Regions from separate parts of the Dermacoccus sp. CCH2-D9 genome, predicted to be linked through region 1. Evidence: predicted binding sites of a transcription regulator. Region 1 holds the regulator's gene; the other holds the start of a gene.
The links. The regulator LexA, encoded in region 1, represses DNA repair genes until DNA is damaged. The targets are predictions, from matches to a motif close to TCGAACANNTGTTCGA.
Positions count from the first base shown of each region.

Region 1 (15,821 bases):
CAGCGACGCTCGCGCTGCAGGCGCAGATCGTCGACCGCGACATGCCACGCCTCGCCGATGCCCTCGAGCCGCTGCTCGGGCGGCGTCCGACGTACGCGCTCGTCAAGGGCAGGCGCAACTACCTGTGCCAGCACAAGCTGGCGGGCGGCTACCCCGACGACGACGCCGACACGCTGCTCGGTGTCGGCCAGGTCGACGCCGACGCGGGTCGCACGGGCCGCGAGGTCGTCCGGCTGCGCGAGTGGGCGAACGAGACCGACTCGGGGGATCGTGACGAGCTCGTGCCCGGCGTCTCGGAGAAGGCATGGCGGCAGGTGTCGGTCTCCAGCCACGAATGCCTCGGCAGCAAGTGCCCCGTCGTCGAGGAGTGCTTCGTCGAGCTGGCGCGTGCCGACGCGAAGGAGGTCGACGTCGTCGTCACGAACCATTCGTTCATGGCGATCGATGCTTTCGAGGGCCGCCAGATGCTGCCCGAGCACGACGTCGTCGTCGTCGACGAGGCGCACGAACTCGTCGATCGGGTGACGGCGACGATCACCGACGAGCTGACGACGGGCACGATCAGCGCCGCCGCGAAACGGTGCGGGCGCCTCGCCGACACCGACGACCTCAAGCGCTCGGCCGACCTGCTCAAGGACGCCCTCGAGCAACACCAGGAAGGGCGGCTGCTCGGGCTGTCCGACCCGCTCGAGATGGCGATCCGCGCCATCCTCGACGCGGCACGCTCGATCGCGAGCGAGCTCAAGCCCAAGAACCCGCAGGACAACGACGGCGTGCGTCAGATGGCGCGCGCGGCGATCGACGACATCTTTTCCACCTGCGAGCGCATCCTCGAAGAACGCGAACTCGACGTGCTGTGGATCTCGCACAATGCGCGCGCGAACATCACGGCGCTTAGGGTCGCGCCGATGAGCGTCGCGATGCTCATGCGCGACAAGATCTTCGGCGAGCGGACCGTCGTCATGACGTCGGCGACCCTCGAACTGGGCGGCAGTTTCGACGCTGTCGCCGGCACGCTCGGCCTGCGCGGCGCGGGTGGCCCGGCGTGGAACGGCCTGGACGTCGGCTCACCGTTCGACTACCCCAAGCAGGGCATCGCCTACGTCGCGCAGCACCTGCCCGCGCCGGGGCGCGACGGCATGTCCGAGCAGGCGTTCGACGAGATCGAGACGTTGATCCGCGCCGCGGGCGGGCGCACGCTCGGGCTGTTCTCCTCGATGCGCGCCGCGCAGAGCGCCGCCGAGGCGATGCGTGAACGCCTCGGCGACGACTTCCCCGTCCTGTGCCAGGGCGAGGACCAGATGGGCACGCTGGTGCGCCGTTTCGCCTCCGACGCGAACACCTGCCTGTTCGGCACGATGACGCTGTGGCAGGGCGTCGACGTGCCCGGTTCGAGCCTGCAGCTCGTCATCATCGACCGCATCCCGTTCCCTCGCCCCGACGACCCGCTCGCCTCGGCGCGCTCGCAGGCCATCGCCAAGATGGGTGGCAACGGGTTCATGGCAGTCTCCGGCACGCACGCGGCGTTGCGGCTCGCGCAGGGTGCCGGTCGCCTCATCCGTCATGCCGACGATCGCGGCGTCGTCGCCTTTCTCGACTCGCGCATGATGACGGCGCGCTACGCCGGGTTCCTGCAGCGGTCGCTCCCACCGTTCTGGCCGACGACGGATCGCGCGCTCATCCTCAAGGCCCTCGCGCGCCTCGACGAGAACGCGCCCCCGATCCGCGCCGTCGCGGAGGCCGGCACCCGCTCGACGAAGGCGCCGACGAAGAAACCCGCGACGTCACAGCAGGCCGGGCAGGCCGGTGCCGACGCCGCGTCGGAGGCGAGGCGCGAGGAGGCGCGCTCCCGGGCCCTGGCCGCGGCGCAGGCGGCCGGCGTCAGCGGCATGGGCACCGCCAGCGCGCTGCAGGCACCCCCGCCGAAGCCTGCCCCCGTCGAGGAGAGCGCCCGCACCGCCGTCACCGACGGGCACGCCTGGACGGCCGAGGCCGACGAGGAACTGCGCGAGGGCATCGGCATGGGCCTGACGCTCGACGAACTCGCCGATCACCTCGAGATGAGCGAGGACGCCGTCGTCGCGCGCTGCGAACAGCTCGGCCTGCGCCCGCAGGGATCCTGACGTGGCGGATGGCGCATCGTGTGGCGCGGGTGCGTTGTCGGTGGCGAGTGAGAGGGTGACGGCATGAGCGACGTCCCGCAGATCATCCTCGTCACCGGGCCTGAGCGCATCCTCGCCCAGCGCGCCGTCGAGGAGAGCCTCGAGGCCATCACGGCCGCGCACCCGGAGGCCGAGGTCGTGCGCATCGACGTCGCCGAGTACCAGCCCGGGCGTCTCACGACGGAGTTGTCGCCGAGCCTGTTCGGTGGGCGCCGCGTCATCGTCGTGCGTGATTTCGACGAGGCGCCGGACGCCCTTGTCGACGAGCTCGAGGACGCGCTGAAGGTCGGTCTCGACGACGTCAACCTCATCGTGCTGCACAAGGGCGGCAACCGCGCCAAGCGCGTGCTGGATGCGCTCAAGAAGGCGAAGGCGCGCGTCATCGAGGCGCCGGCGATCAAGTCGGATCGCGACAAGTCGGCGTTCGTCATGAACGAGTTTCGTCGCGCACGCCGCCGCATCACACCCGAGGGCGTGCGGGCGCTGCTCGAGGCGGCCGGCAAGGACACCTCGGAGCTCGCCGCGGCGTGCCGTCAGCTCGTCGACGACACGAGCGGCATCGTCGACGAGAACACCGTCGGCACCTACCACGGCGGCAAGGTGGAGGCGACGGGCTTCCGCGTGGCCGACGCGACCGTCGCCGGCAACGCGCCCGAGGCCCTGCGGCTGCTGCGCCACGCGTTCGCCTCTGGGATCGATCCCGTGCCGATCGTCGCCGTCCTCGCCTCGCAGCTGCGCCAGGTCGCCAAGGTCGCCTCGGCCGGCAGTGGACGCAGTGCGGATCTCGCGAAGCAGCTGGGGATGCCACCCTGGCAGGTCGACAAGGCGCGGACGGCGTCGCGCGGATGGGACGGCGTCCGTCTCGGACGCGCGATCCAGGCCGTCGCCGCGGCCGACTTCGCCGTCAAGGGTGGTGGACGCGATCCGCAGTACGCCGTCGAGCACGTGGTCCTCGAGATCTGTCGTCAGCGCCACGCGCCGAGCGAGCGTCACTGACGGCCTCGGGCCCGCCGCCCCGATTGCGCCGCGCGGTCGCTTGGCTGGTAGATTTGAGCGAGTGCGTGTGGGCTCAGGTCGTGCGCACACGCAACAGCAGTAACCAGCGGTCTCTCATCGCCAGGTGTCCCCACGCCATATCCGAGAGGCCGTCTGTCGCCCTCACGACAGAACACATTCGACCGAAGAAGTGAGATTTTCGTGGCAAACATCAAGTCGCAGATGAAGCGGATCAAGACGAACGAGATTCGTACCGAGCGCAACAAGGCCTACAAGTCCGAACTGCGCACGTGGATCCGCAAGTTCCGCGCCGAGGTCGAGGCCGGCAACAAGGACGCCGCGTCGACGGCCCTCGCTGCTGCCTCGCGCAAGCTGGACAAGGCTGTCTCCAAGGGAGTCATCCACAAGAACCAGGCCGCCAACAAGAAGTCGGCCATGGCGAAGCAGCTCAACCAGATCTGATCGCCGTGGTGCTTCGCGAGAAGCGCTTCGCATGACGTGGGCCGTCACCTCCCGAGGTGGCGGCCTTCGTCATGCCAGGGCCCGGGCGGGCCGAGGACGAGGCGACGCGCTGCCCGAACCGGCCAGCGCGGGAAAACGCCGACGACGTGCCCCCGGCCGCCCTGACATAATGAGCCGGAACTTTCGCGGGGCCTGCCCGCACCGACGCGATGTGAGGACGATCCCTTGAGCGAGACCGAACACAGCCAGCGCTACACCGCGGAACTGGCGGGGCAGATCGAGCGCCGCTGGCAGGACGCGTGGGAGGAGGCAGGCACCTTCGAGGCCCCCAACCCGAGCGGACCGTGGGCGGACGAGCAGGGCGTCGCCGGGCGTGACAAGGTCATGATCCAGGACATGTTCCCCTACCCCTCGGGTGCGGGGCTGCACGTCGGTCACCCGCTCGGCTACATCGCGACGGACGTCTACGCGCGCTATCAGCGCACCCAGGGCAAGAACGTCCTCTACACCCTCGGCTACGACGCGTTCGGGCTGCCTGCCGAGCAGTACGCCGTTCAGACGGGCCAGCACCCGCGCAAGACGACCGAGGACAACATGGTCAACATGCGTCGTCAGCTGCGCCAGCTCGGGCTGTCGCACGACGCGCGCCGCACGTTCGCGACGATCGACCCGTCGTACTACAAGTGGACGCAGTGGATCTTCCTGCAGATCTTCGACGCCTGGTACGACCCGGACGAGAGCAAGGCCCGCCCGATCGACACCCTCGTCGAGGCGTACGAGAGCGGCCGCGTCGCGACGCCGTCGGGCGAGGCGTGGGGCGACCTCGACGCCGCTGGGCGCGCTGAGGCGATCAACGCGCGCCGCCTGGCGTACAAGTCGGACGCCCCCGTCAACTGGTCGCCGGGCCTCGGCACCGTCGTCGCGAACGAGGAGGTGACGGCGGACGGCCGCACCGAGCGCGGCAACTTCCCGGTGTTCAAGCGCAACCTGCCGCAGTGGATGATGCGCATCACCGACTACGCCGACCGTCTCGTCGACGATCTCGAGCGCCTCGACTGGCCCGAGTCGATCAAGCTGCAGCAGCGCAACTGGATCGGGCGCAGCAACGGCGCGTCGGTGCGTTTCGACGTCGCGACCCAGGCCGGTTCGGGCGAACAGATCGAGGTCTTCACGACGCGTCCCGACACGATCTTCGGCGCGACGTTCATGGTGCTCGCGCCGGAGCACCCGCTGCTCGAGACGATCGTCCCGGAAGCCTGGCCAGCCGGGACGAATGAGTCGTGGACGGCGGGTGCCGGGACGCCGCGCGACGCCGTCGCCGCCTACCGCCGTGAGGCCTCGCGCAAGAGCGACGTCGAGCGTCAGGCGGGGGAGAAGGGCAAGTCGGGTGTGTTCACCGGTGCCTTCGCGACGAATCCCGTGACGGGTCGGGCGGTGCCCGTGTTCGTCGCCGACTACGTCCTCATGGGCTACGGCACGGGCGCGATCATGGCCGTGCCCGCGCAGGACGAGCGTGACTGGGAGTTCGCGCAGGCCTACGGCCTCGACATCGTGCGCACCGTCCAGCCGAGCGAGGGCCACCCGGAGGATCAGCCGTACACGGGCCAGGGCGCCGCGATCAACTCGTCGACGGCCGGGCTGTCGCTCGACGGGCTCGACATCGAGACGGCGAAGAGGAAGGTCATCGAGTGGCTCGAGGCCAACGAGCGTGGCACGGGCACGACCACGTACCGCCTGCGCGACTGGCTGTTCTCGCGTCAGCGCTACTGGGGCGAGCCGTTCCCGATCGTCTACGACGAGGACGGGACGGCGCACGCGCTGCCGGAGTCGATGCTGCCCGTCGAACTGCCCGAGGTAGCCGACTACTCGCCGAAGACGTACGACCCGGAGGACGCCGAGTCGATGCCCGAGTCGCCGCTGTCGCGCGCCGACGAGTGGGTCAGCGTCGAACTCGACCTCGGCGACGGTGTCAAGAGGTACACGCGTGAGACGAACACGATGCCCAACTGGGCCGGTTCGTGCTGGTACGAGCTGCGCTATGCCGACCCCGCGAACACCGAGCGCTTCGTCGACGCGGGGTGCGAGGAGTACTGGCTCGGCAAGGGCCGCGGCTTCGGCAAGGGTGTCGCGAACGACCCGGGCGGCGTCGACCTGTACGTCGGTGGCGCGGAGCACGCCGTCCTGCACCTGCTGTACGCGCGCTTCTGGCACAAGGTGCTGTTCGACCTCGGCCTCATCTCGAGTGAGGAGCCGTTCCGCAAGCTGTTCAACCAGGGCATGGTCCAGGCGTACGCCTTCCGCGACGGGCGCGGCCAACCCGTGCCGGCCGCGGAGGTGCGCGAGCGCGTCGAGGGCGACGAGACGATCTACGAGTGGCAGGGCCAGCGAGTCACCCGCGAGTACGGGAAGATGGGCAAGTCGCTCAAGAACGTCGTGACGCCCGATGAGATGTGCGACACCTACGGTGCCGACACGTTCCGCGTCTACGAGATGTCGATGGGTCCGCTCGACGCCTCGCGACCGTGGGAGACGCGCGCCGTCGTCGGATCACAGCGCTTCCTGCAGCGCCTGTGGCGCAACGTCGTCGACGAGAACACCGGTGAGCTGCGGGTCGACGAGGAGGGGATGGACGAGGCCACGACACGCCTCGTGCACCGCACGATCGACGGCGTCACCGGCGACTACGAGAACCTGCGCTTCAACACGGCCGTCGCGAAGCTGATCGAACTCAACAACGCGCTGACGAAGCTCGACGCCGTGCCGCGCGAGGCCGCGGAGGCCATCGTCCTCATGACGGCGCCGCTCGCCCCGCACCTCGGCGAGGAGCTGTGGCGCCGCCTCGGACACGAGCAGAGCCTCGCGTTCGAGCCGTTCCCGACAGCCGACCCGGCGCACCTCGTGCAGGGCACCGTCGTCGCCGTCGTCCAGGTCGCGGGCAAGGTGCGTGACCGTCTCGACGTCGCCGCCGACATCAGCGAGGCCGACCTCGAGGCCGCGGCGCTCGCCAGCGAGAAGGTGCAGAACTTCCTCGAGGGCAAGCAGGTGCGCAAGGTCATCGTGCGCGCGCCGAAGCTCGTCAACATCGTCGCGGGCTGATGGCTCGAGCCGGTGGCAGGGCCGGTCGGGTCGGTGTCGTCACCGACTCGACCGCCTGCCTCCCCGCCGAGTTGGTCGCAGGCTGCGCGCCTGACGCGGCGAGCCTGCTGAGGGTCGCGCCGCTCAACGTCACGATCGGCGACGTCACGCGCCCCGAGGACGAGTTGGGGGCTGACGCGGTCGCCTCCGCACAGGCCGAGGGGATAGCGGTGACGACGTCGCGCCCGTCACCGGCGGCGTTCGTCGAGGCCTACCGGGCGCTCGCGGACGCCGGATGCACGAGCATCGTGTCGCTGCACGCATCGCAGGCGTTGTCGTCGACGGTGAGCTCGGCGCGGCTGGCGTCGCTCGAGGCGGGGTTGGACGTCGAGGTTGTCGACTCGCGCACGCTGGGCATGGCGCTCGGTTTCGGCGTGCTCGCGGCGCTGCGCTGGTCGCAGGCCGGGTATGACGTCGACGCCGTGGCCGAGGCGGCGCGCGCCACGTGCGCGTCGTCGCGCACGGCGTTCTACGTCGACTCGTTGGAACCGCTGCGCCGCGGCGGGCGGATCGGGCGAGCCGGGGCTCTGTTCGGCTCGGCGTTGTCGATCAAACCGCTGCTGCAGGTCGACGACGGCGTCATCGCGCCGCTCACGCGCGTGCGATCGCGGGGCAAGGCCGTCGAGCGGCTCGGGACGTGGGCTCTGGCTCAGGCCGAGAACCTCGGCGAGGGCAAACGCGTCTGCGCCGTGCACTCGCTGCAGCACTCCGAGTTGGCGCAGGTGCTCGTCGACCGGTTGGGCGGTGGCGCGTCCCCTGGGGCGGGGCGGGACGGTGAAGCGCGTTCCGCTGAAGCGAGCTCGACCGGTTCGTCTGGGGGTTCCGGTGACGATGCGACGGGGCCGGCCGGGCCGGCCGGGCCGGGCGGCCGGGCTGAGGGTCCGCGAGCGGGCGGTGCCGCAGGCGCGGCGGGCCCCGATGCGGCCGACCAGGTTGGCGACGTGGCTGCGCTCGGAGCGCCCTCGCCGGACGGAACACGGGGCGACGGTGCCGGCGCTGGAGCGGAGGCCGACGCCGCGTCGTCGTCAGCCGTGCGGTGGGCGATGGCGCCGGTGCAGGCGCGCCTAGGAGCCGTCGTCACCGCGCACGTGGGAGCCGGAGCACTCGGCGCCGTCGTCGCGGTGATGCCGGAACCGCCGGGCTGACGACGGCTGCTGCGAGCCGCATCGGCCGCGCCTCTTCCACAGCTGTGACGGCCACGGGCCCATCCGGCACGCGCCTGCACGCGTTTCCACACCTTCGGCTCGCGTCAGCGAGCGTGGAGGGATGGGGCTTCTTACCGTCGAGGCATGACCCGCAGAACGCTGCCCGAGACCGACGACCGGCTCGACGAGGTGCTCGCCGAGATCGAACGCGCCCGCCACGAACCGACGTGGGTGCCCGAACCGGAACGCACCGCCCGCCGACTCGTCCGAGCACCGGACGGCCTCGAGGACGCCCGATGGCGTCCCTCGCGTCCGGCTGCCCTGCTCATCGGCGTGTGCGCGGTGCTCGCCGTCGCCGTGCTGGGGCTGCGTCTGCTGCTCAGTTCCGGAGATGACGGTGCGGCACCGAAGGCGCTCATCGCGTCGTCATCGCCGCGTATCGCCGGGAGCGCCAGCGTGGCGACGACGGGGAGTAGGGGTGCTGCGTCGACGCCGTCTCACAGCACTGCCATGGCTTCGGTCGCCGGCGCGACGAGCGGCGCGCCTCTCAGCATTCACGTCGTCGGGGCGGTGCGGCGCCCGGGCGTCGTCCAGGTGCCGGCCGGAAGCCGCGTCGCGGATGCCGTGACGGCGGCCGGCGGGATGTCGGGTGCCGACGCGACGGCGATCAACCTGGCTCGGCCGCTCGCCGATGGGGAGCAGGTCCACGTCCCCCGCCCGGGCGAGAGCGTCCCCCCGCCGGTGCCCGTGGCGCCGGCTGCAGGGGCCACCGCACCGGGCGCTCCGGCGGCCGTGGCGGGCCCGACTGCTCCGGGAGCGCCCGGTGGCGGGGCCGCGGCCGGGGGCGTCGTCAACGTCAACACCGCGGACGCGACATCGCTCGACGCGTTGCCCGGGGTCGGGCCGGTTCTCGCGCAGCGCATCGTCGAGTGGCGTGAGAAGAACGGTCGGTTCTCGAGCGTCGACGAACTCGGTGAGGTCTCCGGTATCGGCGACAAGATGCTCGATCGCCTGCGCAGCAAGGTCACCGTGTGAGTCTCGGCGGCCACGACATGCGGTTGTTGTCGGCCGCGTGCGTCGCCTGGGCGGCCCTCGCCACCCTGCTCTCGGCTCGCCCCGACCCCGCGATCGTGGTCGTCGTCCTCGCCCTCGTGACGATCGTCGCCGGGGCCCTCGCGTTCGGGACGCGCTTGCCTGGTCTACGGGCGGACCAGTCAGCCCGAGCCCGGCACGAGGGCGAGGATGACGAGAATCCGGCGTCATCCCACGGGTCGGGGTGGGCGCTCTGGGCGCTGCTGGTCATCGCGCTGACGACGATCGTCCTCGCTGCGGCGCAGGTGACGTTGGCGCACGAGGAAGCCGGGCCGGTGACGACGCTGGCCCGTGACCGCGCCGTCGCGACACTCGAGGCGAGAGTGACGGGCCAGCCGCACCGGGTCGTCGGCGCCGGAGGCGACGAGCGCTTCGTCGTCCCGGCCCAGATCGACCGCATCACGGCGCGCGGACGCACGCAGGAGGTCGCGACGCCCGTCATCCTCGTCGGCGATCGTCGGTGGACGAACCTCACCTGGCAGTCCCACCTGCGGGCGCGCGGGCGTCTGGCCCCATCGCAGCGTCTCGGGGCGGCGCGCGCCGTCGTGCAGGTCAACGGTGCCCCGGACGTCGTCGGCGCTCCGCCCTGGGTGGTGACGACACTCGAACCTGTTCGGGCCGGGCTCGTCGGCGCCTCGTCGCAGTTGCCGGACGACCCCGCCGGCCTGTTGCCCGCGCTCGTCGTGGGCGACACGGCCCATCTACCGGACGACCTGACGGACGCGATGAACGCCACCGGCATGTCGCACCTCAACGCCGTGAGCGGTTCGAACGTGACGGTCGTCCTCGTCGCGACGATGTGGTTGTTGGGGTGGTCGCGCACGTCACGTCGGGTGCGGGTGGCCCTGGCTCTCGTCGCGCTCGCCGCGTACGTCGTCCTGTGCCGACCCGAACCGAGCGTGGTGCGCGCGGCCGCGATGGGTGCCGTGGGAGTGCTCGGCACGTCGTGGGGACGCGAACGCGCCGCCTGCCCGGCGCTCGCGGCAGCCATCGTCGGATTGTTGGTGTGGGATCCGTGGCTTGCCGTCAGCGTCGGCTTCGCCTTGTCGGCGCTGGCGACGCTCGGGCTCGTTCTGTTCGCGCGACGCTGGTCGCAGGCCCTGCTCACGAAGCTCGGTTCGCGGCGCGGCCGGTTCGTCGACGGGATGGTCGAGATCACCTGCGTCCCGCTCGCCGCGCAGGCGCTGTGCCTGCCGGTGCTCGTCGCCCTCAATTCGTCGGTGTCGTGGGTCTCGATCCCCGCGAACGTCACGGCCGAGCCATTCGTCGCGCCGGCGACGCTCGGTGGCATGATCGTGTCGACCGTCGCCGTCATCGCTCCGACGCTCGCAGGGTGGCTCGTGTGGTTGCCGGGGCTGCCCACCTGGGTGATCTGCGCAGTGGCCCGCCTCGCTGACGCCGTCCCCGGCGGCTCGGTGCCCTGGCTCCCGGGGCTGGCCGGAGTCGTGCTCGCCATTGTCGTCGTGGCCGTGCTCCTGTGCGCGTGGCGGGCCATCGTCTTCACCGGTCGCTTCGGTCTCGTCGCGCTCGGGGTCGCGGGGGCGCTCCTGGCGGCTGTGCTCGCGCCGTTGCCGGGGGAGTCGGCCGCACCGCCCGCGTGGGTCTATGCGCAGTGCGCGGTGGGTCAGGGGGATGCCGCGCTCGTGCGCACCGGGGCGACGCGCGCCGTCATGATCGACGTGGGGCCTGCCGACGGCCATCCCGCGCAATGCCTCGAGCGCCACGGCATCACGACGCTCGACGCCGTCATCCTCACCCACTTCCACGCCGACCACGTGGGCGGACTGGCTGAGGTCTTGCGTGCTTCCGACGCTCCGGTGGCGGTCCTCGGAACGTGGGTCATGGAGGGCGCTCAGGAGAGCGAGGGACTCAAAGGCCGCGGTACAGCGGCGTCGTCACGATCGCGCGGCGAGCAGGGCGCGTTGGGTTCGGTGCAAGCAGCGCTCGAACAGCCTCGGGCTTCGCTCGGGGCGCTCGCACCGGGACAACGCCTCGTCATCGGCGAGGTGACGATCGAGGTGCTGTGGCCGCGCCGCGTCATGACGGAGGGGTCGGTGCAGAACAACGCCTCACTCGTGCTCGACGTATCGGCGCCCGCGTATCACGCGCTCATGCTGGGCGATTGCGAACGTGAGGCGCAGGCCGCGGTGATCGAACAGGTGCGTCAGAGCGCCCGGCGACGCGCGTTCGACCTCGTCAAGGTGGCGCACCACGGTAGCTCCAACCAGAACGAGCGCCTCTACGAGGCGGCGGCCGCGCGTCAGGCCGTGATCGGGGTGGGCGCCGGCAACGACTACGGTCACCCGACGAAGAAGACGCTCGAACTGCTGGCCCGGCACGACGCGCGGGTGTGGCGTACCGACACGCAGGGTGACGTGGACGCCCTCGCGACGGGTGGCTCGATCAGCCTGCAGGCTCAGCGATGAGCGTGCTGCGCGCTCGGCACCCGTGCTGCCGCGTCGGCGAGGGCTTCGAGGGTGGCGGTGACGGCGGGGACCCGCTGCAGGTCGGGTGTCGTCACGGCGAACACGCAGCGCCGGCTCGACGGCAGCAGCGGCAACGTCACGACGTCCGGATGCGACGTGGAGCGCAGGATCAGCTCGGGAATGAGCGCGACGCCGAGGCCCTCCGCGACGAGGCCGAGAACGGTGACATAGTCCTCCGTCTCGAACGCGACGTCGGGCGCGTAACCGGCGCCCTGGGCGAGGCTGACGAGGTGGCCACGGCATCGGGGGCACCCCGCGATCCACGAGGCGTCGCTGAGCTCCTCCATGCGGACGCTCTCGGCTGCGGCGAGGGGGTGATCGCGCGGGACGGCGAGACGCACGTCGTCGTGCAGGAGCCCGCGGGTGAGGAACGGGTCCAGGTCCTCGCCTGCGGGGAGCGGGTCCGCGTCGTCGTACGTGAACGCCACGGCGACGTCGCAATCGCCGGCACGCAGGCTCGCCAGGGATTCCGGGGGTTCGGCCTCGGCGAAGCTGACCTTGACGTCTGGGAACCGCTCCTTGACGAGTGCGAGGGCGCGCGGGACGAGCGTTGACGATGCCGACGGGAACGCCATGAGGCGCACCCGCCCGGCGCGCAACCCAGCGATGGCGGCGACCTCACTCTCGGCGGCCTCGAGGGCACTGAGGACGGGCGTCGCCGTGCGCGCCAGCACCTGCCCGGCCTCCGTCAGCCGCACCGAGCGGCCGAGGCGCTCCACTAGAGCCGTCCCGGTCTTCTCCTCGAGACGGCGCACCATCTGCGACACGGCCGGCTGAGAATAGCCGAGAGCGGCAGCGGCGGCGGTGAAGCTGCCCTCGTCGCTGATCGCCTTCATGACGCGGAGCCCGGCTGCATCGATCATGCACCAAGAATAACGTGCTCTTATCCATTGTTGAGACAATCGAACGCAGACCTATGGGAGGGGCAGGATGATGAGCGGCGTCGCGGAACTGACCGATTTCGTGCGCGCGGGAGGGCTCTTCGTCCTCACCGGCGCCGGCATCTCGACCGAATCCGGCATCCCCGACTACCGGCGCCCCGACGGCACGCGCCGCACGGTTCCCATGACATACCAACAGTTCCTCGCCACCCACGAGGCGCGTCAACGGTACTGGGCGCGCAGTGCCGTCGGCTGGGAGATCTTCGACGCGGCGGAACCGAACGTCGGGCACGTCGCGCTGGCGCGACTGCAGGGTGGCGGCCTCGTCGATCACCTCGTGACGCAGAACGTCGACGGCCTTCATGCGCGTGCCGGTGCCCGCGACGTCACCGAGCTGCATGGGTCGCTCGAGCACGTCGTCTGCGTCGCGTGCGGGACGCGGGAAGGGCGCCGTGGCTTCCAGGTACGCCTGCGCGAACTCAACCCCCAGCTGCCGACGCAGGCGCGCCTGCTCGCCGACGGCGACGCGGACGTCGCGGTCGAGCTGGAGCGCGGTGTCATCGTGCCGGCGTGCCTGCGCTGCACGGCCACGACGGTGAAGCCGGACGTCGTCATGTTCGGTGAGTCCGTCGCTCCTGAGGTCGTGGAGGCGCAGATGCGGGCAGTGGAACGCTGCCGGGGCGTGCTCGTGCTCGGCAGTTCGCTCAAGGTGATGTCGGGTTACCGGTTCGTGCTCGCCGCCCTCAAGCAGCAGAAGCCGGTCGCCCTCGTCGGGCTCGGCGCGATGCGTGGCGAGGAGCGGGTCGACCTCGTCGTGCGCGAACCCCTCGGCCCGACCCTCACCGCCGTGTGCGACGCGCTGGGGCTCGACCTCGCGACGTCCTGACGTCTCGGCGTCGAACGTCGGGGCGCAGAAGGGGCTGAGAGTCGAGTTGCAACCACACGCTGGACCGATCCGCGCGGCGCGGCCAGCGCCTCAGATGCTGCGCAGGACGGCCGTGACCTTGCCCATGATGCTCGCGTGGTCGCCGTCGATCGGGGAGTAGGCCTCGTTCGCGGGCATGAGCCACGTCTTGCCCTCGCTGCGGCGCAGCGTCTTGACCGTGGCCTCCGAGTCGAGCAGTGCCGCGACGATCTCCCCGTTGGCGGCGTCGGCCTGGCGTCGCACGACGACCCAGTCGCCCTCGCAGATGGCCGCATCGATCATCGAGTCGCCGACGACGCGCAGCAGGAACAGCTCGCCGTCACCGACGATCTGACGCGGTAGCGGGAAGACGTCCTCGACGGCCTGCTCGGCGAGGATCGGGCCACCGGCCGCGATGCGGCCGACGACCGGCACGTATGACGGCGTGGGTCGCTCGTCGCCCGAGCCCGTCTCGTCGTGCTGCGACTCGGATAGCGCAGACACGGCGTTGCCGCGGTAGCCGCGGGTCGCCGCACCCGAGTCGGGGGAGACGACCTCCATGGCGCGCGGGCGGTTCGGGTCGCGGCGCAGGTATCCCTTGCGCTCGAGTGCGGCGAGCTGATGGGCCACCGAACTCGGGCTCGTCAGACCGACGGCCTCGCCGATCTCACGCAGGCTCGGGGGGTAGCCGCGCTCGTCGACGGAACGTCGGATCACGGTGAGCACCTTGTGCTGGCGTGGCGTCAGCTTGCCCGGCGTGCGCTCCTGCATCGAATGAACGTCACCCATGGTGTGACCCCTCCTGGTCCTCGTCGCACGTCGGTGGTCGCGTTGGCGACACGTGCACCCTCCGGCGGGGCGGAAATGCCCGCCATGACGGGGTTGTCGGTGCGCGGTGCTTGTGTATCTGACATCACCCACAGTACGCGGTGTCGCACACACTTTTCAAAAATGTGTACGAAGAAATCCGTGCGCGCCGTTCGAAAGCACGTTCGGGTGTCGTACAATTGTTCTATCGCACGCGTGTTCGATCGGTCCCTCCGGGCTGACCGGGTCGCGTGAGGAAGCCGCACCGGTGACGGTGTGGCGGCGCCTCGGGGGTATCCCGAGAGAAGGAGTGGTTTCGATGGTTGCTTCGAGTACTGCAGTTCGACGTGAGCCCGTGCTGGGTTCGGGTGTCGACGTGCGCCGCGTGGCGCGGGTCGACGCTGCGGCATCCCGCTCGCACCTCCACCTCGTGCCCACGGGTGGCGCGGTGCAGGTCGTCACGAACTCTCAGAGCGTTCGTTTCGCCCGTCGTCGCTTCACGGCCGTGTGCGTGGCTCTCGTCGTCGTGGCGGGGGCCATCCTCGCGGGCCGGGCGATGGCGAGCGGTGTCGACGGTACGCAGCGGCACGAGGTCACCGTTCGCGCGGGGGAGACGCTTTCGCAGATCGCGGCGCGTGAGATGCCGGGCGTGCGCAACGACCAGGCGGTCGTCGCGATCGAGCACGAGAGCAACCTCGGCTCGTCGCAGGTGCAGGCCGGCCAGAAGGTGATCATCCCCGCACCGTGAAGTGTGACGATCGCCATCGTCGGGTTCGAGGGTTCGAGGGGGCGTGAGTCGCCTCCCCCCCGGCTGGCGCAGGATTCCGCGGCGCACGAGTGGCGGGGGTCGTCGCGAGGTTGCGCAGGGCGAGTAGACGCGGCCTCGGTGCTGTTGCGCGTCGGGTCTCAGGGGCCTAATATCTCTACATGTGGGGCTTTGGCCCCCGCTTCCCCCTAGATGTTGATTCTCCTCCGCTGATGTGCATCTGCGCTCTGAGGCCGGAATCCCGGGGTGGAGCGCCGTCGTCCCGAGTGTTCCCAGCCCCGTCGGAAGGTTTGACGTGCACTGTCCGTTCTGCCGCAACACCGACTCCCGCGTCGTCGATTCGCGCTCGAGCGAGGACGGCACCTGCATCAAGCGGCGCCGTCAGTGCCCGAACTGCGGCAAGCGGTTCTCGACGATGGAGACCGCAAGTCTCACGGTCGTCAAGCGTTCCGGGGTCAGCGAGCCGTTCTCGCGCGACAAGGTGATGTCCGGGGTTCGCAAGGCGTGCCAGGGCCGCCCGGTCACCGACGACCAGTTGGCCGTTCTCGCCCAGCAGGTGGAGGAGTCCATCCGCTCGAAGGGCTCCGCCGAGATCGACGCCCATGACGTGGGCATCGAGATCCTCGGGCCCCTGCGCGAACTCGACCACGTCGCCTATCTGCGCTTCGCCTCCGTCTACCAGGCCTTCGAATCGCTCGAGGACTTCGAGACGGCGGTCAGCGAGTTGCGTCAGTACGCCGCCTCGGCGTCCTGACCCCGCGCGCCTGCCGAGGGCGCGCCCCCCAGATCACCCTCACGTACCAGCTCACCCCACCTGCCAGGAGGCTCACGGTCATGACCGAGACGACGAAGGCCCGCGCCAAGACGGGACGCCGCACCGGCGGCGTCACGATCGAACGCATTTTCACCACGCCCGGCGTGCACCCGTACGACGAGGTCACCTGGGAGAAGCGGGACGTCCTCCAGCAGAACTGGAAGACGGGCG
Region 1 is NZ_LSJT01000147.1:7,596-23,416, forward strand. It holds gene AX669_RS12300 (ATP-dependent DNA helicase) at 1-2,123, shown strand, start outside; gene holA (DNA polymerase III subunit delta) at 2,187-3,158, shown strand; gene rpsT (30S ribosomal protein S20) at 3,360-3,620, shown strand; gene leuS (leucine--tRNA ligase) at 3,846-6,716, shown strand; gene AX669_RS12320 (DegV family protein) at 6,716-7,900, shown strand; gene AX669_RS13125 (ComEA family DNA-binding protein) at 8,045-8,935, shown strand; gene AX669_RS12330 (ComEC/Rec2 family competence protein) at 8,932-11,418, shown strand; gene AX669_RS12335 (LysR family transcriptional regulator) at 11,409-12,341, opposite strand; gene AX669_RS12340 (Sir2 family NAD-dependent protein deacetylase) at 12,412-13,245, shown strand; gene lexA (transcriptional repressor LexA) at 13,336-14,052, opposite strand; gene AX669_RS12350 (LysM peptidoglycan-binding domain-containing protein) at 14,390-14,818, shown strand; gene nrdR (transcriptional regulator NrdR) at 15,132-15,590, shown strand; gene AX669_RS12360 (vitamin B12-dependent ribonucleotide reductase) at 15,671-15,821, shown strand, end outside.

Region 2 (15,821 bases), on a different contig from region 1:
GAAGGTCAGCTCAAGGCCGCCTCCCCGATCGACATGCCGTTGATGGTGGAGCGGGGCTACTCGAGCCCGATCCTCGTCATCCTCGGCATCATGACGGCGGCGCTCGCGTTCGTCGTCCTGCTCACGACGATCGTGTCGACGCTGCTCAACGACGCCGAATCGCAGGCCGATGCCGCGACGCTCGCGACCGTCGGGGCGCCCACGGGGATGCGGCGACGCATCGTCGGCGCGCACGCGGCGGCGATCGGCGTCATCGGTGCGCTCATCGGCATCGCCGTCGGCATCGCGCCGGGGCTCATCCTGGCGCGGGCCTCGACGAACCACATGATGGACGAGCGGACGCACCAGCTCAGCGGCGGCACGTACGCGATCCCATGGTGGTCGCTCGCGATCATGCTCATCGCGGTGCCACTCGTCGCAGCGCTCGTGTCGATGCTGTTCGCACGCCGCAAGCCGGTGCTGACGAGGCGCGAGCGGTGAGCGTCATGCACGACTCGCGCCGGGTTCGGCGGGTTCGGCGGGTTCGGCGGGTGGGCGCGCCGCGTCGTACCGTTGAACGTTCATCGTTCACCGCGACGACGCGAAGGGGGCTGACGTGAGCGTTCGTAACGGCCTGCTCGCGCTGCTCGCGTCGCAGGAGATGTACGGCGCGCAGCTACGCTCCGAGTTCGAGGCGCGCACGGGCGGGCAGTGGCCCCTCAACATCGGCCAGGTCTACACGACGCTCGGGCGCCTCGAGCGCGACGGCCTCGTCGAGGGCGCGGGCGCGGCCGACGACGAGGGCCGCATTCCGTATCGCCTCACCGAGACGGGGCGCGGTGAAGTGGATTCGTGGTGGGCCCAGGCCGTCCCGCGCGACGTGACGCCACGCAACGAACTCGCCATCAAGTTGGCGCTCGCCGTCACGATGCCAGGGGTCGACGTGCGTGCGCTCGTCTCGACGCAACGCACCGCGACGATGCGGCACCTACGCGAGCTCAACCGGTCGAAACCGCGCCGCACACCGGGCGCGCCGAGCGCTCCGACGCCCGACGAGCTCGTCCTCGAATCGCTCATCTTCGCCGACGAGGCCGAGCTGCGCTGGCTCGACTACGTCGAGGAGCGGCTGGCTCGCGGCTGACGTCGTGCGCGGTCCACATGGATCGCGAGGTGGGAGCGCCTGGCGCGGGGTTGACGTCGAGGTGCTTCGTCGCGCGCGCCTCAGTGCTGACGCGGTAGCTCGCGCCAGGTGCCGGTTCGCACCGCCTGTGCGAGGTCGCCCCGACGCGCTCGGGCGGCGCTGAACGTGGGGCACCGCTCCTCGTGAAGCACCCGGCCACGTCGACTCACACAGACGGCCCAGGGGCAACGAAACACGAAACGGGTCAATGCCAGCAGCGGAACCAGGAGCAACAGCAGAGCCAGCTCGCCGATGAGGTAGACCAGGACGACGATGAGCGGGACGAGCACGATGGCGAAGATCACCGCCGAGATCAGGTCATCACCGCCGGGGGATGCACTGAGGAGCTGCCCGGCCCACCGGTGAGCCCGGGGGCTCCACGGCAGCCACCGGCAACGCACCGCATAGGCGCGCGGTTTCGTGCCCGCTGCCGCGGGTTCCTTGACTCTCATGTTCTGTCCCTGAATTCATGAACACGACGCCATGCCACTGCCGCGGCGACGAGCACCCGTGTGCATGTGGAGGCGAAAGGCCCAGGTTTCCGGGGTTGTCGGTGGCCAGGTTCACAATAGAGGCATGCCCCGCCTCACGATGATGCTCGCGCCGCCGCAGGTGCGTCGCGCTGCCCGTCGTCGCGGGGTGACGAAGGCGCGCCTCGCGGACGAGCTGCAGACGTTCGTCGAGGTCAAGCCCGCGCCGGGGCGCTGGAAGACGGCGGCACACATCACGACGTGCGTGACGCTGACGGTGCTGGCGTTGTCGTTCGTCCTCGGCCCACAGCTCGGTCTGCTCGGGTTGACGGGCACGTTCTTGTGCACCGTCAGCGTCAAGCGGACGTGGCGTCACCGCGTCACCATCCTCGCGTGCATGACGCTCGCGTACGTCGCGGCGTTGACGATCGGGGTGAGCGTCGCAGGACATGCGGTGCTCACGACGGTCGCGCTGACGGCGATCGCCGGCGTCAGTGTGCTTCTGTACCACGCGCTCGTCGGCGACCCGCCTGGCCCTGTCTTTCTGACGATCGGCCCGGCCATCGGCACGTATCTGCCTACGGTCGGCGTGCCCGGCAGCCGGTTCCTGCTGGCAGCAGGCTGTGGCGCCGTGATGTCGAGCGTGCTGAGCCTCGCGCTGCAGTACCCGCAGCGTCACGAACCGGAGGATCAAGCCGTCGACGAGGCGCAGGAGGCGTGTGACGCGTACTTCGAGTCAGACCCGGACGGCGATTTCGTCGAGACGGGCCGCCTGCGGGACACGGCGTACGCGTCGATCTTCTCCGCGGCGTGGGCGTTGAGCGCGGCGACAGGCCGCCGTCACCCCGACCCGCACTGGCGCGAGCTGACGAAGCGCCTGCGCCGGTTGCACATCGAAGTCGTCCAGCGCACCGCCGCGACGCGACTGCCCGGGGCCGTGATCGCCGTCCCCGTCATGGCGCAGGCGCGCTACCTCGGACGCCCACCGCGGCGCTACCTGCTGCGCTGGGGGTTGTCGCGCTCGTCCTTGCCTGCGCTGATCGCGCGGCGCGCAGCGCTCGCGGTGCTGCTCACGTGCGTGCTCGCATACGCACTCGGCGTCACGCATCCGTACTGGGCGGTCATGACGACGGCGCTGCTCATCTCCCTCGGCGGCGACCGGTTGACACTGACGCATCGCGCCGCGCACCGCTTCGTCGGCACGGTCGTCGGGGTGGGGTTGTTCTTCCTCGTCAGCCTCACGCATCCGAGCGGCTGGTGGGTCATCGTCGTCGCGCTGATGTGCGTGTACCTGCTGCAGTGGACGGTCGTGCGCAACTATGCGCTGGGCTCGATGTTCATCACGCCGATGGCGCTGCTCGTGGCGTCGGCGGGCACGGCGCACAAGCCGATCGGTGAGTTGATGCTCGATCGCATCTTCGAGACGGCCCTGTCGTGCGTCATCTGCCTGTTCGTGCTGTGGGCGTTCGGGCGTCGTCTGCCCGTGCTGCTCGTGCGTCGTCAGTTCCGTCGCGCCCTGCGCGCCCTCGAGCGGGTGCTGCTGCTCCTGGCCGACGGTGAGCACAACTCCGAGCGGGGCGTCAGCGCGCGGCGCGACCTCGTCTTCGAGCAGCTCGAGGCCGCGCACGTCCTGCAGATCGCACAGCGCGACCTGCCGCGCGTGCTCGGGTCGTGGAGCGAGCTCGAGGCGAGCCTCGGTTCGGCCACGTACGTGACCCTCGCGGCGTGCTGGACGCACGATCCGCTCGCTCACCTCGACGCCAACGCGATGGCGTCACGCCTCGCGCGCCTCATCCACGACCTGCCGCCCGTCTCGACGCAGCTCGTCGACGCGACGACCATCGCCGCGAGCGTCGACGACCTACTCGACGTCGGGGGGCACGGCACCGCGCCGCGCCCGTAGCGGTGTCGTCGCGACAGCCGACGCGGTGCTCCCCACGTCCCGCACCCACCCCACGCGGTGAGTGCGATGAGCCGGACATGTACACGTTTTGCGGCTTCTCGTACACATCGCCCGAACGTGTCGATGGCATCACCATGTCGTCACCGCGAAGGCTCCGACGTCGGCGGATCAGCGATCGGTTGCCTCGGCCAGCGTGTCGAGGAGCGCGCGATTGAGGTAGACGACGCTGCGTCCGAGTTGCTGGCGCTCGAGAACATCGTGCTGCGCCAGGACGGAGAGCCACTTCGAAGCGGTTTGACGCTTGGCCAAGCCTGCGTCGACGATCGCCTCGATGCGGACGTACGGCTGCGCGAACAGCACCCGCGCGAGGTCTGACGCGGGTGCCTGCGCCGGGAGATGCCGGCGGATCGCGTCCTCCGCTTCCCGGCGCAGCCCTTCGATGACCTCGACGAGCGAGAGCGTCCATCGAGCGGTGGCGCCGACCGCACCCACCATGTAGAGGATCCAGCCCTGCCAGTCATCCTGGGCGGTGACGGCGCGGAGGCGGGAGTAGTACTCGTCCTTCGTACGAACGATGTGGCCCGACAGGTACAGCACCGGCTGCTCGAGCAGCCCCTTCTCGACGAGGAGCAGGAGGTTGATCACGCGACCGGTGCGTCCGTTGCCGTCGAAGAACGGGTGGATCGCCTCGAACTGGTAGTGCTGCATCGCCATCACGACGAGCGGGTCGAACCCCGAGTCGGCGTGCAGGAAGCGTTCCCACCCGGACAGATGCTCGGCGATGACGTCTGCACCCTCGGGCGGCGTGTAGATGCGTTCACGGTTGACGGGGTTGCCGATATAGGTCCCCGGTTGATTGCGCAGAGTGGCGGTTCGGCCCTGCAGCTCGCTGCAGATCTCGAGTGCTGTTCCTGACGTCAGGGGGCGCGTCTGCAGCGAGTCGAACCCGACCCACAGGGCACGGCGGTAGCGCAGGGCCTCCTTGACCGCCGGGGACGTCCTGGTGTCCGGCATGTCCGCGGCAGCGCGGAACAGCTCGTCGTTCGTGGTCACGACGTTCTCGATCTCGCTCGAGGCCTGCGCCTCGAGAACCGGGAGCAGGTGAACGAGCATCGTCGGGTCCGGCAGGCGCCGGACCGCTTGATCCAGGGCGGCGAGGGCTCGACTGGCGGCGATGACCTCCTTGAGCACCGCCGGCGTCTCGACCTGCGTCGAGGGAGGAAGAGGCGGCAGATCCTGGTACGGAACGTCGGGGCCGGTCCACATGAGGACGAGCGTACGCGCCTGAGCACCCTGACATGTACACGTTTTGCGATTTCTCGTACATATCGCCCGAACGTGTCGATGGCATCACCATGTCGTCACCATGACGGCGCCCTGTCGTCACCCTGTCGACGTCCTCGCGGGAGCCGCTGACGCGCCGCCCGAGTCGGCCGTGAATGTGCTGAGGGGCATGGTGCTGCTGGACCTGACCTGCCAGGATGACGACGAAACGTCATTGCCTCTCGAAGGATCGATCATGGCGAGCATCAGGAGGCCACCGTCGAGGAGGCGACGACGATGATGACGTCGAGGAGGCGACGACGATGATGACGTCGAGGGCGCGCGCGTGGGCCGAGGCCGACCCGCATTCGTTCCCCACGCCCGTCCAGAAGTGATCACGCCCGCCGAGCGAGGAGAAGCATGAACATCGGATCCGAGATGACGATCGCCGAGATGATCGTCGAAGCGCTCGCCGAGTACGGCGTCAGCGAGTTCTGGGGTGTGGTCGGTGACGCGCTCAACCCCGTGGTCGACGCCATCCGGCGTGAGGACCGCATCGAGTGGGTCGGTGTGCGCCACGAGGAGGCGGGCGCGTTCGCCGCATCCGCGCAGGCGCAGCTGACGGGGCGTCTCGCGGTGTGCATGGGCACCGTCGGGCCCGGCGCGATCCACCTGCTCAACGGCCTGTACGACGCGAAGAAGTCGCACGCGCGCCGGTGCTCGCGGTCTGTGGGCAGGTGCCGACGGAGGAGATCGGCACGAGTTTCTTCCAGGAGGTCGACAACGACGCGTTGTTCAGTGACGTCGCCGTCTTCACCGCGACGGTGACGAGCGCCAACCAGATGCCTCAGCTGCTGGAAGCCGCCGTCGCACACCAGGGCGTCGCGGTGCTCAACCTGCCGGGCGACATCAGCGGGTTGAAGCTGCCGCACGGCACGCGGACGCCGCGGTTCGCGCCGCCGCCGCTGCCGTCGTCACCGGCTGCGGATTCGCTCGACGGGGCCGCCGCCGCGCTGCGGGATGCCGAGAAGGTGACGCTGCTCGTCGGTCGCGGTGCGCGTGAGGCGCGAGAGGAGGTGCTCGCGCTCGCCGAGAAGCTCGCCGCGCCGACGGTGCTGACCCTCAAGGCGAAGGAGGGGCTCGAGCACGAGAACCCGTACGAGGTCGGCCAGAGCGGGCTCATCGGCAACCCGGCGGCCGTCGGCGCGATGGACGAGTGCGACGTGCTGTTCATGATCGGCACCGACTTTCCGTACCGCGAGTGGTATCCGGAGGGCAAGAAGGTCATCCAGCTCGACACGCGCACGCAGCACATCGGACGCCGCACGCCCGTCGACATCGCGCTCGTCGGTGGTGCGCGCGAGAGTCTGCGGGCGCTGCTGCCGATGCTCGAGCCGGCGTCAGGGCGCGAGCACCTCGAGAAGGCGCAGTCGAAGTACGCGGAGTGGATGGACGATCAGCGCAAGCTCGCCGACCCCTCGTTCGACGAGTCGCTGCTCGGCAAGGTGCGCTCGCTCGGCGACAACCCGGAAGAGAAGGTGCGTCCGGAGGCCGTCGCGCTCGCGCTCGACGAGGTGTGCCCGACGAACACGATCTTCACCTCCGACACGGGCATGTCGACGGTGTGGCTGTCGCGGCTGCTGCCGATGCGCGGAGAGCGCCGTCTCATCGGCTCGTACAACCCTGGGCTCGATGGCGAACGCCATGCCGATGGCGCTCGGCGCGCAGGCGCTCGATCGTCGTCGCCCCGTCGTCGCACTGTGCGGTGACGGCGGCCTCATGATGCTCGTCGGCGACCTGCGCACCGCCGTCACGTACGGCCTGCCGGCGACGTTCGTCGTGTTCAACAACAGCAAGCTCGGGATGGTGAAGCTCGAGCAGGAACAGGTCGGGCTGCCCGAGTACGGCACGGCGCTCGACAACCCGAACTTCGCCGACGTCGCCGCCGCGATGGGTTTGCGCTCGCGGCGCGTCGAGGACCCGGCCGAGTTGAAATCGGTTCTGCGCGAGGCCGTTTCGTCACCGGAGCCGTGGCTCGTCGAAGTCGTGACGAACCCCGACGAGGTGTCGGTGCCCGGCAAGGTGAAGCCCGCCCACGCGTTCGGTTTCGCCAAGGCCAAGGTGACGGAGTTCTTCACCGACCGCGGCCCGACGGGTGGCGGGGAGCACTGAGCGTGCACTAATTCTGCGCTGAGCCGACGGCCGGACGAGCATTGTTGCTCGCCCGGCCGTCGTCGTGAACATCACCGCGGCTCGGCACGGATCGGCCAGCCTCCTCCGGCTATGGCTAGAACCTTCGTTGGAGATGCACCCCTCGGATTGGCGCGCGAATACGGCTTGGCCCTGGTGTCTGGCGGCTCACCAAATAGACGACAAACATCGCGCAATAATTCTTGCGCTTCTAGCCGGTCGGTGGCAGGCTTGCGGCTATGAACGCCACGCCAGGGCGCGATGAGGCTACACACATCACGGATCCCAAAGCCGTCGCGGCTATCACGCACCCACTTCGAATGAGGCTGCTCGGCGAGTTGGCGCGCCGTGGCACAGCTCGGGTGAAGGATCTTGCGGACTTGCTCGACGAGCCAGCCAACTCCGTCAGTTTCCACCTGCGCCAGCTGGCCCGATATGAGTTGATCGAGCCCGACCCGGACCACACGGGCGACCGTCGCGAGCGGTGGTGGCGGCCGACCTCCGAGCGCGGGTTTCATATCGACCTGGCGGCGCTGCGGGCGCAGACCGGGGGTGAAGCGGCGGTGGACACGCTTCGACGGGTCGCGGAGGGGCACGTGGTCGCCCTGCATCGGGCAATCCAGGCTCAGGTTGGCGACGGCGCCGAGCTCGATCCCTCCGGTAGCTCATCGCCCTGCTCAATCAGCCAAGACTTCGCAGTTTGGCTTGATGATCAGGAGTTGGTCGAGATGCGCGCCGAGCTCAGCGCCGTTCTGGACAAGTGGAGCGAGCGATCCCGGGACCGTCGCAACCAGGCAGTGGCACATCCCAACCGGCGCGGCTACTACGGCATGCTCTTGGCCGCTCCCGAGGACGAAATGTTCCGCGTGTACGCCCGCCAGGAGGAAAATCGATGATGGATACCGCCGACTACGACGCGTTCGCCCCCGCTTATGTCGAGGAGAACGAGAATGGCCTGTTCAACAAGTGGTACGAACGCCCCGAGGTGCTACGCCTGGCCGGTGATGTTGAGGGGCTTCGAGTGCTGGACGCCGGCTGCGGCCACGGACCCTTGACGAAAGAGCTGCGCGATCGTGGCGCAACCGTAAGTGGCTTCGATGTCAGCCCCGCGATGATCGCCATCGCCCGCGACAGGCTGGGTGAATGCGCCGACATACGGGTGGCCGATCTCGCTGCCCCGCTGCCCTATGGGGACAACGAGTTCGACCTGATCACGTGTTCTCTTGCGCTGCACTACGTCGAAAACTGGAGACCCACGCTCGGCGAACTGCGTCGCGTTCTACGCCCGGGCGGGCGGCTGATCGTCAGCCTGCTTCACCCCTTCCTCTTTGCCGCCCTGCACCGAGACCAGGACTACTTCGCACTCACCCAGTACTCCGAGGACTATGCGTTCGGCCAGACCACTACCGTGCTGACCTACTGGCACCGGCCCTTGCAGGATGTCCTCAATGCGTTCATCGACGCGGGCTTCACCTTTATCAGCCTGACTGAACCCAAGGTGCACCCCGACACCCCCAGCGAACTGCTGCCCCCAGGCGACAAACGGCAATTCCTCAGCTTCCTCTTCCTCACGCTCGCCCTACCCTGAGAACCCCGCGCGCCAGCAACTAACCAGCTTTGAACACCCTCATCACGACGTCACCGCGGAGGCGAAACCGCCTAGAGAATTCTTCGACCACGCGCGACCCACATCGCCACAGCACGGACGAAACCGACGGCCGGACGAGCATTGTGCCTCGTCCGGCCGTCGTCGTGAACATCACCGTGGCTCGGCTCTGAGGACCCGACGGCGTGAAGGTGGCGCTGATGACCCCCCGCAGGGCAGATAGCCTGCAGGAATGCTTCCCCTCGTGGCTCTCCACGGCCTTGCCAGCACCTCAGACGAGTGGGATGAATTCGCGCGGTCGCTCCCGCCTGCCTGGGAATTCATCGCCTTTGATCAGCTGGCTCACGGATCCGCTGCGGAAATGACCGGGGATCTGTCGCGCGAGGCACACGTCGCGCATGTCGTGTCGCAGATCCGTCGTCACGCGGCCACCCCCTGCGTGCTCGTCGGTCAGTCGATGGGCGCCCACACGGCCATGCTCGTCGCGGCGCATCACCCTCAGCTCGTGTCCGCACTCGTTCTCATCGAGGGCGGCGTCGGGGGTGAGGGACCCGAAGCGACGACAGATGTCATCGCATGGGTTCGCACGCTCGTCGACGACCAGGGAGAACCTCGTTTCGATGCGGTGGCCCTGGCGCGCGCCATCCAAGCAGTCCACGCGCAGCAGTTCTGGGAGGACTGGGAGCAGGTTTCGTGTCCGACGCTCATCGTGCGCGCACAGCACAGTTTCATCGCAAACGAAGAGCACGAACGCATGGCTGGCCGGCCAGGAACGCGGGTCGCGCTCGTCGCCGAGAGCGGACACGACATCCACCTCGCTAGGCCCGAGCCCTTGGCGCGGATCGTCATCGACTTCCTGCGCGAAGCCATCGCCGCATGACGGGATGATCCCCGGGGCGGCCGAACCGGGCTGACGTCCCATATCGGCGCGCACCCGGTCACGGTCGGGTGAGTCCGCCGGTCTGCCGGGCTGTGTGGCACATGGATCCGTCAATCCGACTTCATGGGCACGCAGCGTCTCGATCCGCGCCTCAGCCGCGCGCGAGCAGGACGTCGCGGGTGATCTCGAGGTGGCCAAGGTGCTGCGCGAGCTCCTCGACGACGTGCAGGAGCACGGCGCGGCAGTCGGTGACCTGATACGAGCGCGCCGGGGCGTCGACTCGGTCGGCCGGCGGGGCCACCGGGAGCGCGTCGAGGTCGGTGGCGGCGACGTCGTCTATGAAGGCCTGACGTTCGCGTGCGGCGCGTTCGACGAGCGTCGAGACGGGGCCGGTGGCGGTGAACTCAGCGTCGCGGTCGCGCGGAACGGTGCCCCCCAGGTTGACGGTGCTCGACCACCGACGCATCGCCCCGAGGCAGTGCGTCAGCAGCGCGTAGGGGCTGTTCGAGCCGGCGACGGGCAGCGTCGCGTTGGCCGTCGCGTCATCCATGTCGCGCACGATGGTGACGATCGCGTCGAACTTCGCCAGCACGTAGGCGAGGATGACGTCCTTCTCCGAAATCTGCGTCATGCCGCCAGTATGACGGCCCGTGGGCCTGCAGTTCGTGCCGGCGATTCGCCCCTGACGGCGAGGGAGACGCCGTCTACCGTGGCCGCATGAGCGATGCCCCCAGCTGATGCAGACCGTCCTCGACGCGCGTGATCCGCGGCGCCTCGCGGAGTTCTATCGGCAGTTCCTCGGGCTGACGTATCGCGCCGGGACGAGCTACCGAGTGACGGCCCGGATGATGCCGACTGGCTCGTGCTGACGCACGCGGGCGGCCGCCGAGCGCTCGCGTTTCAACGCGACGAGGACCTCGAACCCACGACGTGGCCCGAGGGGCGCGTGCCGATGCAGATGCACCTCGACCTGACGGTGCCGGCCGTGGCCTCGCTCGAACGGCAGCGGGAGCGCGCCGTGTCGCTCGGCGCGACGCAGGTGCTCGACCGCTCCGATGACGACGATGAAGCCCTCTACGTCTTCACCGAACCCGCCGGGCATCCGTTCTGCGTGTTCGTGGCGTGACGGTTGGCTCAACCGAGGCTGCGCACCTCAAGTACCACGTGGTCCTGCTCGGCGCGTGCTGGCGGGGGAAGTAGGCGCGGCGTAGCCCCGTGAAGTAGCACGAGCCGGGCCGGACGTGCGGATCCCGAGGCCTCGCGCCATGACGGCATCTCTTCGCCTCGCAACTCGCCATGTTCGAACATATGTACTAAACTGGAGTCATGGACGAGGTCGCGCGCACCCTGCTTCGGCAGGCACGCAACCTCCCGGTTCTCGATCGGTTCGAGCTCTGGGAGGCGCTGAGTCACGCCCTCTTCGACGAGGCACTCAACGCCGAGGGCGCCTTCGTCGAACGTCCCGTCATGACGCTCGACGAGCGGGCCGCAGCGCTCGAGGAGGCCGCTGTCTCGCTCGAGCGCGCTGCTGCCACCGCGTCGCGGGTGTCACGCTCCGCGGACGCGACGATGCACGCTCTCGCCGCACGCCACCACACCGTCCATCGCGAGCGTGACGACATCGAGTGGGAGTCGATGGACGATCGCGACTACCCCCTGACGCCCGGCGAGTTCGCCGCGGCAGCGCTCGGCCCTGCCCTGGGCGTGTCCAGTTCTCACGCCGAAGCGATGGCCGCTGATGCCGAGCGCATCCGCCACTGCCTGCGTCCCCTCTTCGAGCAGGCCGGCGCCGGGCGTGCGCGCATGAGTTCGGTGGTCAAGATCAGTGATGTGCTGGCGCATCTCGACGACGCGCAGATCGCGGTGGCGTTGCCGCACCTGATCCACGCGAAGGCTGCCACCGCGGGCTCCACGGCGGCGAGCAACCGCACGACGCGAGTCCTCGACGCCCTGGGGTTGACCGAAGACGAGGACGAGATCGACATAAGGGCACAGCTCGGTGTCTGGTTCGCGCCACACCCCGAGCACCCGACCCTGACGGAGCTGCGCGCGGTCCTGCCCGCGCGCGACGCGGCGGATCTCAAGGCCGCCATCCACTCCCACGCACAGGAGCTTCGCGACTCGGCCCCGCACGTACTCGACGTCGCGCTGCGCGAACCGATCAATGCGCTGCGCGTGGACGCTCTCGTCCTGCTGGCGCTGGCCAACGTGCACGTCACACCGGTTCTGCACCTCCAGGTGCCTGTTGTGCGCTCTCGTCCCTCGGTGGCCGGTGGCGCGGAGGCGGTGGAGCGGGTTACTCACACCTCCGGGCCAACGCTCGACGGGAGCGCGAGCCGCGTCAGCGTCCTCGACGCGGATGGCGTCTGGAGCGGCCGTTCCGGGCCTGGGTGGCCGGATGCCGCACGCGCATCGGAGCGAGTGTGGAACCGCCATTCCGGCTCAGGTGGCCCCGACTCCACTCGCGAAGCGAGCGGCGTGTGGACCCGCCGTCCGGGCTCAGGCGGCCCGAATGCCGCTCGCTTATCGGAGGGTTTCGGTGGCGTGGGGCCGCCCAGCGGTGCCGATGGCGTCCCCCTGCGAGGCGGGGTGGGCGAACACAGCTCGACGAACGGCTTCGGTGATGCCCGCGTGCCGGGCGTCGGGACGATCGTGGCCGCTGTCGTCGAGGAGCTGGCCCGCGTGGTGGGCGCGGTGTTCACGACGGAGCTCATGGACGCCGAGCGCTGGACGACGATCGCCACGAGCACGCAGAAGTATCGTCTGTCGACGGCAATCCGCACGTTCGTGGAGCGTCGCGATGTGCACTGCCGGTTCCCCTGGTGTTCGCGCCGCGCGGAGGGGTGCGATGCCGACCACGTCGTCCCCTTCGCCGACGGCGGGGAGACGAGTGCCGCGAATCTGCAGATGTTGTGTCGTCATCATCACCGGGCGAAGACGTTCGGTGGTTGGGCCGTGCAGATGAACGCTGACGGGGTGTGCACCTGGCAATCGCCTTCGGGGCCGATGATGCTGACCCACCCGAACGATGCCGTCCCCCGCGATCCTGACGACCAGAGCTTCACCGTCGATCTCGACCGCGCGGCTTGGCCACTCGCTGCGGGACCTGCGGCTCTCGAAGCCACGCGTCCAGCCGAGAGCGCGCCGGCCGGCTAGTTTCAGCCCGGGCGCACCGCGAGCATCGCCCCACGCCGCTAGCCCGGCCGGTGCGTGTCCCTACCCGAGATGACGACGGTCGTCGTGGCCGCGGGCCCAGCCGTGCGTCACCCAGCCACCCTGGCTCGAACGCTGTACCTCTGGGCTGTCACTCCATCCGCGTGGGTCGCTTGGGCGACTGAGAGCCGCCGCTGATCACAGCGTCGTAGACCTCGTCGACCGCACGCGGTATCCCACCTCCAACGGGACGTCGGCCAGCGCCATTACCTTCGCCGCCGGCGTCGCCGGGCCCCGCGTCGCCGCCGACGACCTCGTTGACGCCCCCGTCGCGCGACGTCTGCGCTCCGGCACACCTCACGCCTGCGCGCGCCAACATCTGCGCCTGCCAGGGAGCGCGCAGCGCCGCGGCATGCAGGGCGGGCTCGTCGCTGAGCACACGATGCGCGGCGTCCTGACGCAGGTGCCCGTCGTGCAGCAGCGCGAGGTCGTCGGCCCACTCCCACGCGAACGCGAGGTCATGCGTCGACAGGGCGATCGTCGTACCGCGTTCCTCGAGCGACGTGAGGCTCGCGAGCAGCGCCTCGACGCCGGCCGGGTCGAGACCGGCCGTCGGCTCGTCGAGCAGCAAGTACGCGGGGCGCATCGCGACGGCACCCGCGATGGCCACGCGTTTCTGCTGCCCGAACGACAGTTGATGAACCGGCCGATCCGCGAGGTCGCTGATCCCGAGGACGTCGAGCGTCTCCTCGACGCGTCGCCGCACCTCGTCGGGCGGCAGCCCGAGGTTGGTCGGGCCGAACGAGACGTCCGCGAAGACGTCCGCCGAGAACAACTGATCCGCCGGATCCTGAAGCACGAGCTGCACGAGCTGTCGATGACGCTCCAGCCCGCGCCGCGAACGCTGCAACGCCACCCCGTCGACGACGACGTCCCCTGACGTCGCCGCAACCGACCCGGCCACGGCGCGCAACAGCGTCGTCTTGCCTGCGCCGTTCGCGCCGACGAACGCGAGCCGCCGCCCCGGCTGCACGTTGAGGTCGACGCCGTCGAGTACGGCGTCCCGACCGCGATACCCCACGCGCAGATCCCTGACACCCAACCCACGGGTACCAGTTGCCTCCCGGCCGCCGGGCTCAGCCACACGTGACTCACTATCTCGAGCGACGCCGTTCGGCCCAGCTTGCCTGTTCTGCAGCCACCTGTTCATCGCGACATCACCGCCCACGTCATGAGGGCGCTGACGACGAGCACGACACCACACAGCGACCGCCACGACGCCTGCCGCGCGGGCGTCGTGACGATGAGGTCGCCCGTGTATCCACGTCCGGCGAGCCCCGCTTCGAGGCGCTGGGCGCGCGTCCAGGCCCGGACGAGCACCCCCGCGAGCAGCGTCCCAGTGCTCGCGAGCGCCGCGCGGCGCGTCGCGTAGCCGAGGCGCGCCGTCTGACTCTCCCGGATCGTGCCGACCGAGTCGAGCAGCGTGAAGATCATCCGATACACGACGCCCGCGATCTCGACGAGAAACGCCGGCACCCCGACGCGCCGCAGCCCGCCGAGGACGTCCGTCATCGGCGTCGTCAGCGCGAGCACGAGGACGGCAGCCGCCCCCGCCGCTGCACGCGACCCCGTCAGAACGGCTCGATCGAGCGACGATCGCCCGATCGAGAACGGCCCCGCCTGCCACAGCGCGTCATCGGGCGCGGGGCCGATCGACACGAGCACGCCCACGAGGCCGATGACGACGAACACCGCCGGCAGCGCCCACACACGCAGCACGAGCCCTGGCGCGACGCGCGCACCCACCGTGACGGCGACGAACGCGACGACGACGACGGCCAGGTCGACGCGTACGTCCCGCGCCACCATCGCCACGGCGAGAAGACCGAGCGCCAGCGCAGCCTTCTCGCTGACGGCGTGCGTGCGCCACGCGCTGCTCCACGCCGCCTCGTCGATCGCGAGATGAGCCACGCTCAGGCGATCCGCGAACCGTCGGGCGCGTTCGTGACGAGACCCGTCGCAGCGTCATCACCCGGGGCAGGACGACGTGACGCAACGCCGCTACCCGCACTCGCGACACCCGACGCCGCGTCGCGGTTCTTGCGACGCTCGCGGAACGTGCCGAGGACGAAGCCGAGGAAGCCCGCACCGAGCGCGGCCTGCATCGCGAACAGCCCCGATTCGACCTCGCCACCGGGCTGCGTCCAGAACGGCTCGAACCACGGCTTGTAGTCGGGGTCGGACTTCTCGATGGTCTCGGTGGCCGCAGCGTCCGTGCCACTGAAGTCGCCACTGCGCGTGCCCATGACGAGCGCCAGGACGAAGATCGCCGCCGCGAGCACGACGAGGAGGACGTTCGTCAGTCGACGGTCACGCACGGCTCGCCTCCTTCGCCTCGACGTCGGCCGAGACCGCGACACCCGCATCGAACCCACGATCGCGTCCGAATCCCAGACCGGCGAGCTCCGGGCCGGCCCAGGAGCGCAGCGCGTTCATGAGCAGCACACCGACGAGGCCCTCGACGATGGCGAGCGGAATCTGCGTCACCGCGAACAGCCCGAGAAACCGCGACCATGCGCCGACGAAACCCGTCGCGCGGTCGGGGAAGGCGAGGGCGAGCTGCGTCGCCGTCGTCACGTACGTCATGAGGTCGGAGACGGCGACGGCGCAGAACACGGCGATCGACAGCGGCGCGCGACGCATCAGCCGATAGACGCCGTACCCGGCCCACGGCCCGACGACTGCCATCGACATGACGTTCGCGCCGAGCGTCGTCAGCCCGCCGTGCGCGAGCAACAGCGCCTGGAACAGCAGCACGATCGTGCCCAGCGCCGCCATGACAGGCGGGCGGAAGATGATGGCGCCCTCGCCGGTGCCCGTCGGATGCGACGAACTCCCGGTGACGGACGGCAACTTGATGGCCGACAGCACGAACGAATACGCCCCGACTCCGCCGAGCAGCAGCTTCGACTCCGGATGCTTCTCGATCGTGCGCTTGATCTCGCGCGCTCCGTGGATGACGAAGGGTGCCGCTACCGCACTCCAGGCGGCAGCGTGAACAGGGGGCAAGAACCCCTCAGCGATATGCATGAGTGCACCTTCCCGGGATGACGCGTCCCGCTCGATGGCGTCACCCCGAGTTCCTGACTCACGGAAATCCCGTTCACAGTGGCGCGACCGTGCCGGATTCTCACCGG
Region 2 is NZ_LSJT01000022.1:5,273-21,093, forward strand. It holds gene AX669_RS01775 (FtsX-like permease family protein) at 1-480, shown strand, start outside; gene AX669_RS01780 (PadR family transcriptional regulator) at 596-1,120, shown strand; gene AX669_RS13185 (hypothetical protein) at 1,201-1,611, opposite strand; gene AX669_RS01790 (FUSC family protein) at 1,736-3,532, shown strand; gene AX669_RS01795 (Fic family protein) at 3,701-4,798, opposite strand; gene AX669_RS13765 (thiamine pyrophosphate-binding protein) at 5,216-5,623, shown strand; gene AX669_RS13770 (hypothetical protein) at 5,533-6,564, shown strand; gene AX669_RS13775 (thiamine pyrophosphate-dependent enzyme) at 6,488-6,967, shown strand; gene AX669_RS01805 (helix-turn-helix domain-containing protein) at 7,225-7,881, shown strand; gene AX669_RS01810 (methyltransferase domain-containing protein) at 7,878-8,573, shown strand; gene AX669_RS01815 (alpha/beta fold hydrolase) at 8,836-9,471, shown strand; gene AX669_RS01820 (DUF664 domain-containing protein) at 9,623-10,102, opposite strand; gene AX669_RS14150 (VOC family protein) at 10,209-10,340, shown strand; gene AX669_RS01825 (VOC family protein) at 10,334-10,597, shown strand; gene AX669_RS01830 (HNH endonuclease signature motif containing protein) at 10,798-12,627, shown strand; gene AX669_RS01835 (energy-coupling factor ABC transporter ATP-binding protein) at 12,776-13,705, opposite strand; gene cbiQ (cobalt ECF transporter T component CbiQ) at 13,831-14,595, opposite strand; gene AX669_RS01845 (energy-coupling factor ABC transporter substrate-binding protein) at 14,598-15,002, opposite strand; gene AX669_RS01850 (energy-coupling factor ABC transporter permease) at 14,995-15,714, opposite strand; cobalamin riboswitch at 15,762-15,821, opposite strand, start outside.
Region 2: the regulator LexA is predicted to act here: its motif matches at 10,772-10,787, upstream of AX669_RS01830 (HNH endonuclease signature motif containing protein).